Regions from separate parts of the Glutamicibacter sp. NPDC127525 genome, predicted to be linked through region 2. Evidence: riboswitches for the same ligand, from Rfam matches in the RefSeq annotation. Region 2 holds a riboswitch; each other region holds the start of a gene.
The links. A riboswitch is a leader RNA that binds a small molecule or an ion and turns the genes downstream of it on or off. The one in region 2 is predicted to bind S-adenosylmethionine.

Region 1 (4,501 bases), on a different contig from region 2:
AAAACTACTACGCTACCGGTGCTCGCGTGGTGCCGATGGTGCTGATCGGCAAGGACTATTGGACGAGGGATCTGCCTGCTTGGCCGCTGCTTCAGGCCCTGGCCAAGGACCGTGTCATGGAACAGAAGATTGCTCTGGTGGAAACCGCCGAAGAAGCGATGGAGTTCATCCAGAGCATGCAAACCCTGCGCCGGCGTACCCGGCGGCCGGAGAACAGCTAGAGCACGGCATGGAAAATGCCGGTACAGCCAAAGCTGTACCGGCATTCGATTCGCAGCAGGCTGCTATCCGATGCTGACGTCGAAGATCAGGCCCAAGCAGTAGGTGATGGCCGCTGCGCCCCAGCCGATGGCTAGCTGGCGCAGGCCGCGCTTGAGCGGGGAGGCCCCGGAAAGCAGTCCCACGATCCCTCCGGTGATCATCAGGGCCACGCCCACCAGGACTACCGAGACGATGATCGCGGTCATGCCGGACAGGCCAAGGATATACGGCAGGATCGGCACCACAGCACCGGAAGCAAAGAGGAAGAACGAGGTGGCCGCCGCACCGGTGGCCGAACCCAGCTCCTGGTGCTCCTTCTCAAGTTCTTCGCCGCGACCCTCTGGGTTCAGCGAGAAGTCGGGGTTGCAATCGCAGGTGAACAGGCCCATGCGTTCGGCGGCCCGGTGCTCGGCATCTTCATCGCTCATGCCGCGGGCCTTATAGATTAGCAGCAGCTCGTTGGCGTCCAGATCAAGGTTCGGGGCCGCTGTCAGCGTGACCTGGGTTGGGCGTGAAGCTGTCAGCAGCTCGCGCTGGGAACGCACCGAAACGTATTCGCCAGCTGCCATGGACAGTGCACCGGCCAGCAAGCCGGCAATGCCGGAGAACAGCACGAAGGTCGCTGAAACACCGGTCGCACCGATGCCCATGATCAAAGCGAGATTGGAAACCAGCCCGTCGTTGGCGCCGAAGACCGCAGCACGGAAGTTGCCCGAAAGGCGCGCACGGCCTGCTGTAGCAAGCGCGCGAACGACTTCTTCGTGGACCTGTTCGTCGGCCGCCATCTGCGCGGTGGCGTCCTTGTCATCGCGGTAGGGCGAACTGCTCTCGGAGCGCTGGGCCATGGCCAGGACGAAGACCGAACCGAAATGCAATGCCAGGAAACGCAGCATGGTGCGGCGCAGCGACGGGCGGACTTCCTTGACATGTTCGCCGAGCAGGACGCGCCAGTGGGATTCGTGGCGTGCTTCCGCCTCTGCCAGGCCCAGCAGGATTTGCCGTTCCTGCCCGGTTTTCTTTTCCGCGAGGGCCCGGTAGATGGAGCCTTCTGCGACTTCATCAGCGAGATACTTGCGCCATCGCTGGATCTGCGCTTTGGTAGGTTCGGTTGCTGAGTGCTGTGGCATCGCGAAGATGACTCTCCTGGAACATGGAGTTTCCCAATGAAACCCGTGGATCGGATCAACTACCCAGTTTAGTCAGGGCTCCTGCACTTGGGAATTTGGCAAGACTAAAAGCAAATCGCTTGCCCGCAGGATCTCCGGCGACTGGCACCACCAGCAGCAATTCAGATGTGGCCGGATCGAAGGTCGGCCTGCGGGCGCAACGGGCAATGAGCTGTTCGAGCCTGAGCGGATCTGCAACGTAGCGGGTGCGCCAGCGGCCTTCGGCCTTGAACTGCACTTGGCCGGTCTGGCGGTCGATGACGGGCAGAATCGGATATGCCATGGGACGTCAACTCTCTTGCGAGCTCTTGCCCGTGCACCTGTTGATGCGCGGACCGCTTCCTCATCCGAACCACCCATGAACTTGGGGTTGGTGCGCGGCCAGTCGGAGCTTGGCGCCGCGTCTCGTGAAGCAACATTTCCGATGGTACCGCCGGCGGCAGGGCCCGGTGAAGTCAGAATGCGTAATATGACTGCGGGTCAGCTGCCCGGGGCAAAGGCATCGGCCAGTTGCTGCAGCTTCTCGCGTTGTTCCGCCCATTGCCCAGCGGTGTAATCGGGCAGCAAATCCAGTTGCGCGGTCCAGCCAGCACGGCCATCGAGCTGCTCGCGAATAATGTCCAAATGCCCTGCATGGCGGGAGGTCTCGGCGAGCGCATGGATGAGCAGGTGATCCAAGGTGGTATTCCCGGCTGGCCCCCACCACGGTACCTCTACGGGGCTGTCCAGGGGCAGGGTGCTGATGGCCTCATCGGCGAAGGCGATGGCTTTCCGATAGAGGCCGATCAGCTGTTGCGCGCGCATGTCTGCTGGCGGAAGGAAATCCGCGTCGGGATCATGCGGAGCTATGAACTCGCGAACGTAGCGGTCATTGGCCTTGCGCTTGAGGCAGGTGCCGAAATATTCGTATTCATTGATCGCCAAATGGTGCAGTACACCCAGAATATGGGTGCCCGTAGGGGTGAGCGGGGTGCGGGCCAGGTGCTCGGCGAGGCCTTCTGCCTTGAAGATCGCATTCTCGCGTGCGTCGTTCAGGTACCCGCAGAGCTTGTCCTTGGTGCTGTCCATGGACAGAGTCTAGTGACCGTGGTGGGTCCGCGGTAGGGGCGCCGTGTGTTTACCATTGGTAAACTTGCCCCGCAGGCCTTGAAGCCAAAGTGGTTGCGGTTGTAGTTGCTGCAAAAAACGTCGATGGAGCCAAACGATGAAAACCTTGCCAGTTGAACCAACCGGTGCTGCGATCAACATCGGTGCGAGGCTGCGCGGGGTGCGCCAGACCCAGCGCATGACCATTGACCAGGTCGCCGAGCTATCCGGACTGACCAAAGGTTTCCTCTCACGTGTCGAGCGCGACCTGACCAGCCCTTCGGTTTCGACCCTTTTGCGGTTGTGCGAAGTGCTGGGCATGGAAGTAGGTACCCTCTTCGAGGTTCCAGAAACGAAACTGGTCCGCCTGGAGCAGGCTCCCCGTGTTTCCCTGGGCGGCGACGGCATCACGGAGCAGCTGGTTACGCCACGCAGCGAGAAGCGGGTGCAGATGATTCGCGCTGAGATTGCGCCCAAGGGCACCGGTGAAGCAGAACTGTATTCGGTGGATTGCGAGCTGGAAGTGCTGCACGTGATCGCGGGAAAATTCATCCTGGTATTGCCAGATCAGCGCGTAGAACTCGAAGCAGGCGATACGATAACCTTCCCCGGGCGTGAACCGCATAGCTGGGAAAACGATTCTGATGAGGTAGCTGTGGTTACCTGGACGCTGATCCTCTCATGACGCCAAGCCCATGCGCCTGCTGCCAGGGCACGGCATGAGCGGTGCGGCTGCGCGTTCGTCTGCGGGGAGATGAACCGCGTATTCTAGGAACGATGCGTTGTTTCGGGGCGCTCGGAACGATGAGTGATGGGAGAGGCGTGAGGACAGGCGAACCAACCGCTGCGCAAGATCAACTGCGCAGTATCAGCTGGTGGGCTTCGATACTTTTCGGCGTTCTTATTGGCACCACCTTGACCTGGATCCGCACCCAACGCAATTTCTTCTTCATTGGCGCAGCGATTCTGGCCGTCGTCATTGTCACCATTGGCGTGCGAACGATTCGCCGACGTGCACGCTTCCCGCTGATGGCGCAGGCGCGCACCTCGTGGGCGTATGTGCTGTGGACAGGTGTCCTGCTGGTCCTGGCCGGACCGATCCAGCTGGTGTACGTAGCTGATGACCTTTCCGAACTGACTATCAAATCGCTGGTCATGTCCGCAGGCTTCTGCCTGGGCATTCACGAGGTCGACCGCGCGCTGGTGAAAGCCAGCAAGAAGCGCTCCGGCGAGGCCTAGCCTCCTGATTTGGGCAAAATAGCCTGAAATGTAGTCAAAACATCCAGCGCCAAGCACTTCCTGTGCCACGGTGATACAGTGGCGCAAGGAATTTCGGTGGATGCCCAATTCCCCAGAGGCATCTTCCCAATGGCCGCAATGGCGAAGGTAGGAAGTGACCGCCGAGAGCAGATCGGCGCGCGTACGCTGCGAGAGCCTTGACCCAAGTTTCTGCGCTGTCATCGAAGCCCGGGGTGCCGCAGTCATGGTCCCGAACGGGACAGTGTCCAGCGCTTGGCGCAGAGCAGGCGGGGGAATCGAATCGCTCGCACCCCATCGGGCTCGTTGCGGTTGCAGCCTGCGGTGCCGATGCCTCGTCATTGCCGCAACGGTCCTCGGGTTCGCGAAGAATCGACTTATGTTCGGCGCCGTCCTCGTAGTGAAGCTGGGACTCGCGTACCGCTGCCACGACGTCGGCGCTGCTGCGCGATGGATTAGAGGTGCTTGCCCAGCAGATTCGCAGCTTCGCCAGCTGAGCGCCCTGCTGCAGTTTCGGCCCATGCCGCAGCCCGTTACCGGGCTGCGGCATGGGCTATTTCTGCCTGGTTTTCCGGGCTGTGCGATAACTGAATCTTGACGTGACCCAGCAGACAAAATAGCATAATGGAAAACTGAAGTTTCATATTAGACAACTTGGACTTTCGTTCTTGGATGTCTGGGGAGGAAGTTGCGATGAAGGAAATCCGCATCGAGGAAAACGGGCATCTGGG
Region 2 (4,501 bases):
GCGCCCAGTGCGTCGAAGAGCTTGCTGGTCACGCCGATGGCCAGTGGCTGCACCACGGTTTGCGCGCGGTTGGCGGCCAGCTCGCATACTGCGTAGCGTTCCTCGTCGTTCAGTCCCGGATCGCCCAAGGCGGCTTCAACTTCAAGGACTGCGCCGATCACCACGGAGTCGGCAGCGAAGGACTCCGCGGAAACTTCGCCCACCAGCTGGAGGACCTGGGGTTCCTGGTATACCGGCACCCCGGTTCCAGTGGTGAAGATGCGGGTGCGCGCCTGCACCGCGTGACGCAGGTCGTTCAGTGCGGCGCGGGCGATGCCCGCCTGCACGGCCATGAGCACCAGCTGGAAGATCGCCGCTTCGGAGTCATTGGTCTGCTGCGGCATGAAGCAATCCACCGGGACCTGGTGGAATTCGGTGGTGCCGGTTCCGGTGAGGCCCTGGCCGAACCCATCCCAGTCGTCGAGGATCTTGACGCCGCTGCGCTGGGTGGAGACCACGGCGATCTGGCGGCCGGCGAGCTCCGGGTGGGCCACCGCAACGGTGGTCCAGTCGGCAAAAATGGTGCCGGTGCAGTAGTACTTTTCACCGTCGATCACCCAGCGTCCATCCAAGACGCTGGCCTTGGTGTTCAAGGTGCCCAGGGCGTTGCCACCGCGTTCGGTGTAGGCGTTGCCGATAATCTGCCCGGCAGCGATGCGAGCGACCCACTTCTTGCGCAGTTCTTCGTCGTCCAGCACCAAGACATTCTCAACGAATGCGATATGCGCGCGCCACAGCTGGCCTACGTGGGAGTCCGCCTCGGAAAGCTCGATGAGCAAGCGGAAGACATCCACCAGCCGTGCACCATAGCCCCCGTCGGCAACGGAAAGGCGCAACGCACCGAAGCGCTCGCGATTCAGCAGGCCTACCTGCTCGAAAGGAAGCACGCGGTTCAAGTCGCGGTCCTTGGCGGTTGCGGCGATCTGCGCAAAAACGGGACGGAAGATTTCGGCCAGCCGGTCGTATTGCTCATCCGCACTTGGTCCGGGGGTGATTTTCAGCAATTGCCTAGTCGGCAACTGTTCTTCAAACTTGTCCAGGTCCATTGCGGTGGCCTGCGAAGGGTCACTGAGCTGGTTGAAGTCCAGTCCGAGGGCATTGTGCGATTCACCAATAGGCATCAGGGTTCTCAATTCTTTCCATCGGTCCTGGCGGTAGCACCGTCCCGCTATTGGGGTGGTTGCTGCGGCGTCGTGGAGCCAGATCTCTCAGCCGCTCTGGATGGGTCGTAATTCATTTGTAACGGTAATAAACCGGTGATTCCAACCCGCGAAGTCACATTTCGTCCCAGTGCCGGCAGTGCCCATCTTCAAATTTCACAGCCTATTCCGTGTCCTGCCGAAGATGAGTTGCAAAGTTTTGCTTAATGTCGAGCAAACCGGCCTGCAATAAAATAAATAACGAAATTTCTGGGCAATGTGACGTAGTTGTCGAAGATTTTTTCATATTACGCGAGATTTGCGTTCAAATCGTTCGACTCGTTGTAATGGACACGTAACCATCCCGAGCGGCCTAGAGATCTGGCTCGTTGACGCCGCAGCAACCACCTTTGGAGTTTTGCTCTGCAGGCCGGTGCTACCGCCAGGACCGATGGAGATGAACATGACTCTTTCCTTTGCAGCGCCCGAGGCAGCTCCCGTTGTCTCAGCTTCAAGCGCCCTGGACGTGCAGTTCAGCAACGTGTCGCGGACCTTCACCACCAAGATGGAAAGCCGCACCGTCCTGGCCGATATCAACCTGCAAATTCCGGCAGGTCAAGTCGTGGCCATTCTTGGAGCCAGCGGTTGCGGAAAATCCACGCTGCTGCGTTCAGTATCGGGCTTGGACCACCCCACCACCGGCACCATCCGCACCGGCACCCGCGAGGTCACCGGCATCAACGAGTTATGCGCCGTTGCTTTCCAGGAGCCCCGGCTGCTGCCATGGCGCTCGGTTCGCCAGAACATTGCACTGGGCCTGGCACCGGAAACCGATAAGCGCTCCGGCAACGCGCTGATCGAGGAGTTGATCGAGCTGACCGGTCTGAGCCATGCAGCCAGCTTGCGCCCACGCGAGATCTCCGGAGGCATGGCGCAGCGGGTTTCGCTGGCTCGCGCGCTGGCTCGGCGCCCGGGTGTATTGCTTCTTGATGAACCCTTTGGCGCCCTCGATGCGCTGACACGCTTGAAGATGCAGGATCTGCTGCTCTCGATTCACGCATCGTTCCCCACCACCGTTCTCATGGTGACCCATGATGTGGACGAGGCGTTGACTCTGGCTGACCGCGTGATTGTTCTGGGGCGAGGCGCTGGGCATAGTGCAGCGGGCGTCATCGAAGATCTGTCCATCTCAGCTGGGCATCCACGCCGGCATACCGATGAAAAGTTCGTTGCAGATCGCCTGCACCTATTGCGCCTGCTCGGCGTCGACCCAACCAACCATTAGTCCCGGCCACGCCGTGGGTCCCGAACCATTCGTCCCCTTTGCCTTTTCACCTACACCGCTTGCACGCACAATTCTAGGATTCTCCATGCTTTTGAACCGTCTCACCCGCCGCACTGCATTGTCCGCCGCCGCCTTGATCGTTGGCGCAGTTGCCCTGACCGGCTGTGCTGGCGAAAACGCTACAGCCTCCTCGGATGGTCAGACCCTGTCCATCGACTTTGCCACTTACAACCCGCTGAGCCTGGTACTCAAGGAAAAGGGATGGTTGGAAGCAGCCGCCAAGGAGCAGGGCGTAAATGTCGAATGGATCCAGTCCGCAGGTTCCAACAAGGCCAATGAAGCTCTTCGCGCCGACGCAATCGATGTTGGTTCCACAGCCGGTTCCGCTGCGCTCCTGAACCGTTCGAACGGTGCACCCATCAAGACCATCGCACTGTATTCGCAGCCGGAATGGGCGGCCCTGGTAGTGGATAGGGACTCGAAAATCGAGTCCGTTGAAGATCTGGCGGGCAAGACCGTGGCCGCTACGAAGGGCACCGATCCATACTTCTTCCTGCTGCAGGCGCTGGAATCCGCGGGCTTGAGTGAAGCTGACATCAAGCTGCAGAACCTCCAGCATGCCGATGGACGTACCGCCCTGGCCAACGGCTCGGTTGATGCCTGGAGCGGTTTGGATCCGATCATGGCCGCTGCCGAAAAAGACGGCGCGCAACTGGTTTACCGGAACTTGGATTTCAACACCTACGGTGCGCTGAACGCTCGCGAAGACTTCATCGAGCAGAGCCCCGAACTCGCCCAGCTCGTTGTCGATGCCTACGAAAAGGCTCGTGGCTGGGCAGCTGACAATCCCGAGGAAACCGCAGAAATCCTGGCCGACGTAGCAGGGCTCGAACCAGGAGTTGCTGCCACCGTGATTGAGGAACGCTCCAATCTGGACGTTCCGGCAGTTCCCGACGCCAAATTCACTGGAGTCCTGAGCAAGATTGCTCCCACGCTGGTCGCTAGCGGCGATGTCTCGGAGCAGGAATCCGTTGATGAAGCTCTGGAGAGCCTCATCGATGACCAGTTTGCCGTCAAGACAGACGCAACAAAGATCTCCGGAGAGTAACCAGCCATGAGCCCCACTAACGTGGCTGGAACCCGCGGAAGCCAAACACCTGCCAAGCAGAAGGCCAGCATGGCCGCAACGATCCTGCGTGCCCCGAAATGGCTGCTTGCGCTGGTCTTGCCGCTGACCACCCTGGCTGTGTGGCAATTTGTCACCGTTACCGGAATCGTTGCTCCGTGGACACTGCCAACTCCGGGTTCAGTGGTTTCTGCTGCCATTGAGCTCTTCCAGGATGGCGAACTCGGAAAGCACATCGGCATCTCCACTCAGCGTGTTCTTCTCGGTTTCGCCTTCGGATCATTGCTGGGCTTGGCGCTGGGTGCGCTTGTCGGGCTGTCCAAATTGGCAGATGCATTTCTGGGACTGAGCATCAGCGCCCTGCGTGCAGTCCCTTCCTTGGCTTGGGTTCCGCTGCTGGTGCTCTGGATGAAAATGGGTGAAGATTCCAAGGTCACACTCGTGATCATTGGTGCCTTCTTCCCGGTCTTTACCACCGTCGCCTTGGCGTTGCGCCATGTCGATGCCCACCTGGTCGAAGCAGCCCGCGCCTTCGGGTTGAAGGGATTGAAGCTGCTGCGCACCGTCCAGCTGCCCGCAGTGGTCCCTTCGATCTTCTCCGGCCTGCGTTTGGCACTAGCCCAAGCTTGGCTCTTCCTGGTCGCAGCCGAACTCCTCGGCGCGTCAATGGGCCTTGGCTTCTTGCTCACCGACTCGCAGAACAACGGCCGATTGGACCGCCTAATCATGACCATCGTGCTGCTGGCCGTCTTTGGAAAGATCACCGATGCCCTGCTGTCGATAGCAGAACGCTGGGCTATCAAGCGCTGGACCTGAAACCGGACCAGCTAGTACCCGTTGACAAAGCTACCCCTCACCAAAGAAAGTTTGCGATGACCACCGAATTGGCAACAACCTCAACTCAAGTTTCAG
Region 3 (4,501 bases), on a different contig from region 2:
CCTGTTCGGAACAATGATCGGTGTCATCCTGGAGAAATCCGGCGCCGCGATCTCCATGGCAGATGCGCTGATCAAGGTCCTCGGTACCCGGTTCCCCAACCTGACGCTATCGATTATCGGCTACATCGTTTCCATTCCGGTCTTCTGCGACTCGGGATACGTGGTGCTCAACTCGCTGCGCAAAGCCATCACCCTGCGTACCGGGGTCTCTGGGCTGGCAACTTCCATCGCCCTGATGACCGGCCTGTACGCGACCCACACCATGGTGCCTCCAACTCCGGGCCCGCTGGCCGCAGCCGAAAGCATCGGCATTGCCGATAACCTGGGCTTGATCATCGCTGTCGGATTGCCCGTTGCGGCCATCTCGGCACTTGCCGGCTTGGCCTACGCCAGCCGCTTCAACAAGTCCCAATGGACCCCGTTGCCAAGCGACGACCACAATGACATCTCCGAACTCGACTATGAGCAGCTGCGTGCAAGCTTCGGAAAATTGCCCAGCCCGGCGCTGGCCTTCATGCCGATCCTGGTTCCGCTGGTGCTGATCTGTGCCGCATCCATTGCGAAGCTGCCCTCGCACCCGATGGGCGAAGGCGCTGCCCTGGAAATCCTTTCCTTCCTGGGGACGCCGGTTATTGCGCTGATCTTCGGCTTGATCTCCGCGACTTTTCTTTTGAGCGGTGGCAGCAAGCTGGCGGTCTTCAATGAGCAGATGAACGAAGCTGTACGCACCGCTGCTCCGATCTTGCTGATCACCGGTGCCGGCGCCGGCTTCGGCGCGGTCCTGGCCGCGTCGGATCTGACCACGATTCTTTCGGATTCACTCAGCGGACTGGGCTTGGGCCTGGCTGTGCCATTCCTGATCGCCGCTGCACTGAAGTCCGCCCAGGGCTCGTCCACCGTCTCAATGGTGACCACTTCCGCGCTGGTCGCTCCGATGCTCGGCTCCCTGGGCTTGGGTTCGGAGCTGGGCATGGTGCTATCCGTATTGGCAGTAGGCGCCGGTGCGATGGTTGTCTCGCACGCCAACGACTCCTACTTCTGGGTCGTCTCGCAGCTCAGCCGGATTCCGGTGATCACCGCCTACAAGACCCTGAGCGTGGCTACCGCCATCCAGGGCACCGCGGGGTTCCTGACTGTACTGGTCCTGGGAGCCGTACTGCTTTAGCAGCACGCCTTCCAAGAAAGCAACGGATCGCGCCATCAGCAGATGGCGCGATCCGTTGCTTTAAGCAGTACTGGATTAGCCTAGGCCTGCCGCCGGGAAGCTCCGCGCGGCCTTATTCGCTGTGGCAGTCGAGATCACCAGCAACGCGATGGCGGCCAGGTAGCCGGTTCCGGTCGCGGCGAAGGCGAAACCGAATTGGCCCAGCAGGCAGAGAACTGCTGCGCTGGCCAATGCCGCCCAACCGGCCCAGGAAGCCGCGGCAAGCAGGGGCGCAGCCTGCTGATGCCCGGCGAACCAGGCGTCATCGCTGGCCAAGGTGTGGCGCGTCTTGATGCCGATCGCCGCATTGCGAGCGAGCTTCCGGTCCCGTGCCATCGGGGCGAGGAACGCTGCGACCAGCGTTATGCTCAGCAACCCGAACATGAAGGCAATCACGCCTGCTGGATCCACTTGCCGCCTCTTCTGCCGATTGATCTTGAATGGCCATTCTATGCGGTCGCATGGAAGTGCCCTGATCCACGCTGTGTTCCCAATCGATGCCTGCGGGAACGCTCTTGAGATCCAGTTCCGGCATGCCAATTGCGTCATGCGAAGGTCATATGACGTCTTATCCGCCCGTTTTCCGGCAGGGCGAAGGCGCGAAGATGACGTATTTTGTCCTGCTGTTCCTCCGCATGACAGCGCCCTTCCCGAGGACCTGCCAGCAATGCTTGACTCGGAGCACAACCCATCCAGAGCGGCTGAGAGACCTGGCTCCGAGACGCCGCAGCAAGCCTGCACTCCGCAGGTAGTGCTAACGCCAGGTTCGATGGATCCGCAGATTTTCTGCATCCTTCGGAATCCATAGCCCAAGAGGAGAACGAAGATGACTGTACTGGATACCCAATTGCCGCGCGTGCCCTACACCGGCACTGCTGATGAAGCTGAACTGGCTCATTGGCGCGACGTCGCCCAGCAAGTAGCTGACAAGCTGGCGGCTGACGCGCTCGAACGCGACCGAAAGAACGCCCAGCCTTTCGCCGAAGTGCAGCTGCTGCGCGAAGCCGGGTTGCTCAATCTCTTGGTGCCTGCAGAATTCGGCGGAGCCGGAGCCCATTGGGAAACGGCTTTCGAAGCGGTCCGCATACTGGCCGCAGCTGATGGCTCCATCTCGCAGTTGCTGGCTTACCACTACATCAACCAGTCCGGCATTGCGTTCTACGCCCCAGCAGAAGCGCAAGGGGCATGGTGGCAGCGCACCGTGGAAGGTGGCTGGCTCTGGGGCGATTCGGTGAATCCAGTTGATCCGGATTTGACGCTGAGCGCCGAAGGGGACGGCTACCGACTGAATGGAGCCAAGCGATTCTCCACGGGTTCCGGTGTTGGCGAGGTCATCGTCATCAACGCGCTGGTCCAGGGCGGAGAATACGACGGGCAGATTCTCGCGTTGGTTCTGCCACGCGATATCGATGGCTTGGAAATCGTTGACGACTGGGACTACCTGGGACAGCGGCTGAGCGCGTCGAATTCCTTGAAGTTCCACAACGTGCGGCTCGAAGCAGGGGACTTGCTGGGATTCGTCACCGATGAACCGGTCTCCACCCTGCTTACCCCCGGTATCCAGTTGGCCTTCGCCAACTTCTACCTGGGCATCGCCCAGGGAGCACTGGAGCGCGGCAAGCAGATCTTGCTGGGCCGCAAGAACGCCTGGCTGTTCTCGCAGGCAGAGACCTACTCGCAGGACCCGATCTTCCAGCGCACCGTCGGAGAGCTCAAAGCCCGCACCGCAGCAGTGGCGGCGCTGACCGAGAAGCTGGGCCGGAAATTCGATGCCCTGCTCTCGAAGGCCGGGGAAGTCACCCAGCCCGAACGAGCGGCGTTGGCCGTGGAAATTGCTGAAGCCAAGGTGGTCTCCACTGAGGTGGGAGTGGAGGTGGCGAACCGGATCTTCGAGGTGACCGGTTCATCTTCGACTGCGAACTCGGTGGGTCTGGACCTGTACTGGCGCAATGTGCGCACCCATTCGCTGCACGACCCAGTGGACTACAAGAAGATCGAGGTCGGCGCCTACTTCCTGCGCGGAGAGTCCCAGCCGCTCTCGCTGTACACCTAAGAAAACTTCTCCCGGATTGGACTGAACGATGACTGTACTTGCAACTGGCAATCGACTCGCAGGCCTCAAAAACCGCTTCGCACCGCTCTTCGCGCGCATTGCGCAGGGTGCAGCTGAACGCGACCGCACCGGCGAATTGCCCTACCAGCAGGTCGCGGACCTGGCCGCTGCTGGCTTTGGCGCGGTTCGGGTCCCGGAATCGCACGGGGGTGCCGGCGCTACGCTGCCCGAACTCTTCGAGCTCTTCGTGGATCTCGCGGCGGCGGATTCCAATATTGCCCAAGCGCTGCGCGCGCACTTCGCCTTCGTCGAGGACCGTCTGGTTGCGGCCCCCGGTCCGGGGCGCGACAAGTGGCTGGCCCGCTTCGTGGCGGGAGAATTGGTGGGCAACTCCTGGACCGAGGTCGGCACCGTCAAGGTCGGGGACGTGATCACCAAGGTCACCCCGGACGGCGAGGGAAGATTCAAGCTCAACGGCACCAAGTACTACTCCACCGGCTCGATCTTCGCCGACTGGCTCGATACCTACGCAGAGCGCACCGACACCGGAAAGCGCGTGATCGCCGCAGTCAACCGCCACCAGCCCGGCGTCGAGCTGGCCGATGACTGGGATGGCTTCGGCCAGCGCACCACGGGTACCGGCACCTCCACCTTCACCGATGCGATTGTCGCCGAAGAAGACCTCATCGACTTCGATACGCGTTTCAAGTACCAGACAGCTTTCTACCAGCAGGTGCTGCTCGCTGTTCTGGCCGGCTCCGCCAAAGCAGCCGAGCGCGACTTCGCCGCCGAGCTGAAGGCGCGCAAGCGGACCTTCAGCCATGCCGCGGCCAATCTGGCGGCCGAAGACCCGCAGCTGCTGCAGGTGATCGGCGAGGTCTCCGCGGCGGCCTTCGCTGCCGCGGCAACGGTGGAACGAGTGTCGACGGCATTGCAGGGAGCCTATGAAACTGCGCAGGCGCTGCACACCGGCGAGGTGACCGGGGAAGAGGACGAAGCAGCCAACGATGCGGCAGAGCTGGCCAGCGCCCAGGCGCAGGTGGTGCTCACGCCATTGGTCCTCAACGCGATCACCCACGCTTTCGATGCGCTGGCCGCCAGCGCCACGAGCGTTACCAAGAACCTGGACCGGCACTGGCGCAATGCCCGTACCGCCGGCAACCACAACCCCTGGGTGTTCAAGGCGCGGTTGATTGGCGACCTGGCGGTTAATGGCACCGAGCTTCCGCGCGTGTGGGCGATTG

Region 1: linked by a shared signal. The riboswitch ahead of ACFVHU_RS14435 (hypothetical protein) and the one ahead of ACFVHU_RS11850 (ABC transporter ATP-binding protein) in region 2 are both predicted to bind S-adenosylmethionine.
Region 3: linked by a shared signal. The riboswitch ahead of ACFVHU_RS13820 (acyl-CoA dehydrogenase family protein) and the one ahead of ACFVHU_RS11850 (ABC transporter ATP-binding protein) in region 2 are both predicted to bind S-adenosylmethionine.

The regions. Positions count from the first base shown of each region.
Region 1 covers NZ_JBHXVN010000006.1:52,026-56,526, forward strand. The annotation lists gene ACFVHU_RS14425 (LOG family protein) at 1-221, shown strand, start outside; gene ACFVHU_RS14430 (VIT1/CCC1 transporter family protein) at 285-1,388, opposite strand; gene ACFVHU_RS14435 (hypothetical protein) at 1,444-1,710, opposite strand; SAM riboswitch class IV at 1,727-1,840, opposite strand; gene ACFVHU_RS14440 (DinB family protein) at 1,908-2,495, opposite strand; gene ACFVHU_RS14445 (helix-turn-helix domain-containing protein) at 2,632-3,198, shown strand; gene ACFVHU_RS14450 (hypothetical protein) at 3,336-3,752, shown strand; gene speB (agmatinase) at 4,464-4,501, shown strand, end outside.
Region 2 covers NZ_JBHXVN010000004.1:321,838-326,338, forward strand. The annotation lists gene ACFVHU_RS11845 (acyl-CoA dehydrogenase) at 1-1,160, opposite strand, end outside; SAM riboswitch class I at 1,176-1,267, opposite strand; SAM riboswitch class I at 1,535-1,636, shown strand; gene ACFVHU_RS11850 (ABC transporter ATP-binding protein) at 1,642-2,463, shown strand; gene ACFVHU_RS11855 (aliphatic sulfonate ABC transporter substrate-binding protein) at 2,549-3,571, shown strand; gene ACFVHU_RS11860 (ABC transporter permease) at 3,641-4,405, shown strand; gene acs (acetate--CoA ligase) at 4,462-4,501, shown strand, end outside.
Region 3 covers NZ_JBHXVN010000005.1:308,113-312,613, forward strand. The annotation lists gene ACFVHU_RS13810 (GntP family permease) at 1-1,165, shown strand, start outside; gene ACFVHU_RS13815 (SdpI family protein) at 1,241-1,615, opposite strand; SAM riboswitch class I at 1,890-1,980, shown strand; gene ACFVHU_RS13820 (acyl-CoA dehydrogenase family protein) at 2,031-3,257, shown strand; gene ACFVHU_RS13825 (acyl-CoA dehydrogenase family protein) at 3,286-4,501, shown strand, end outside.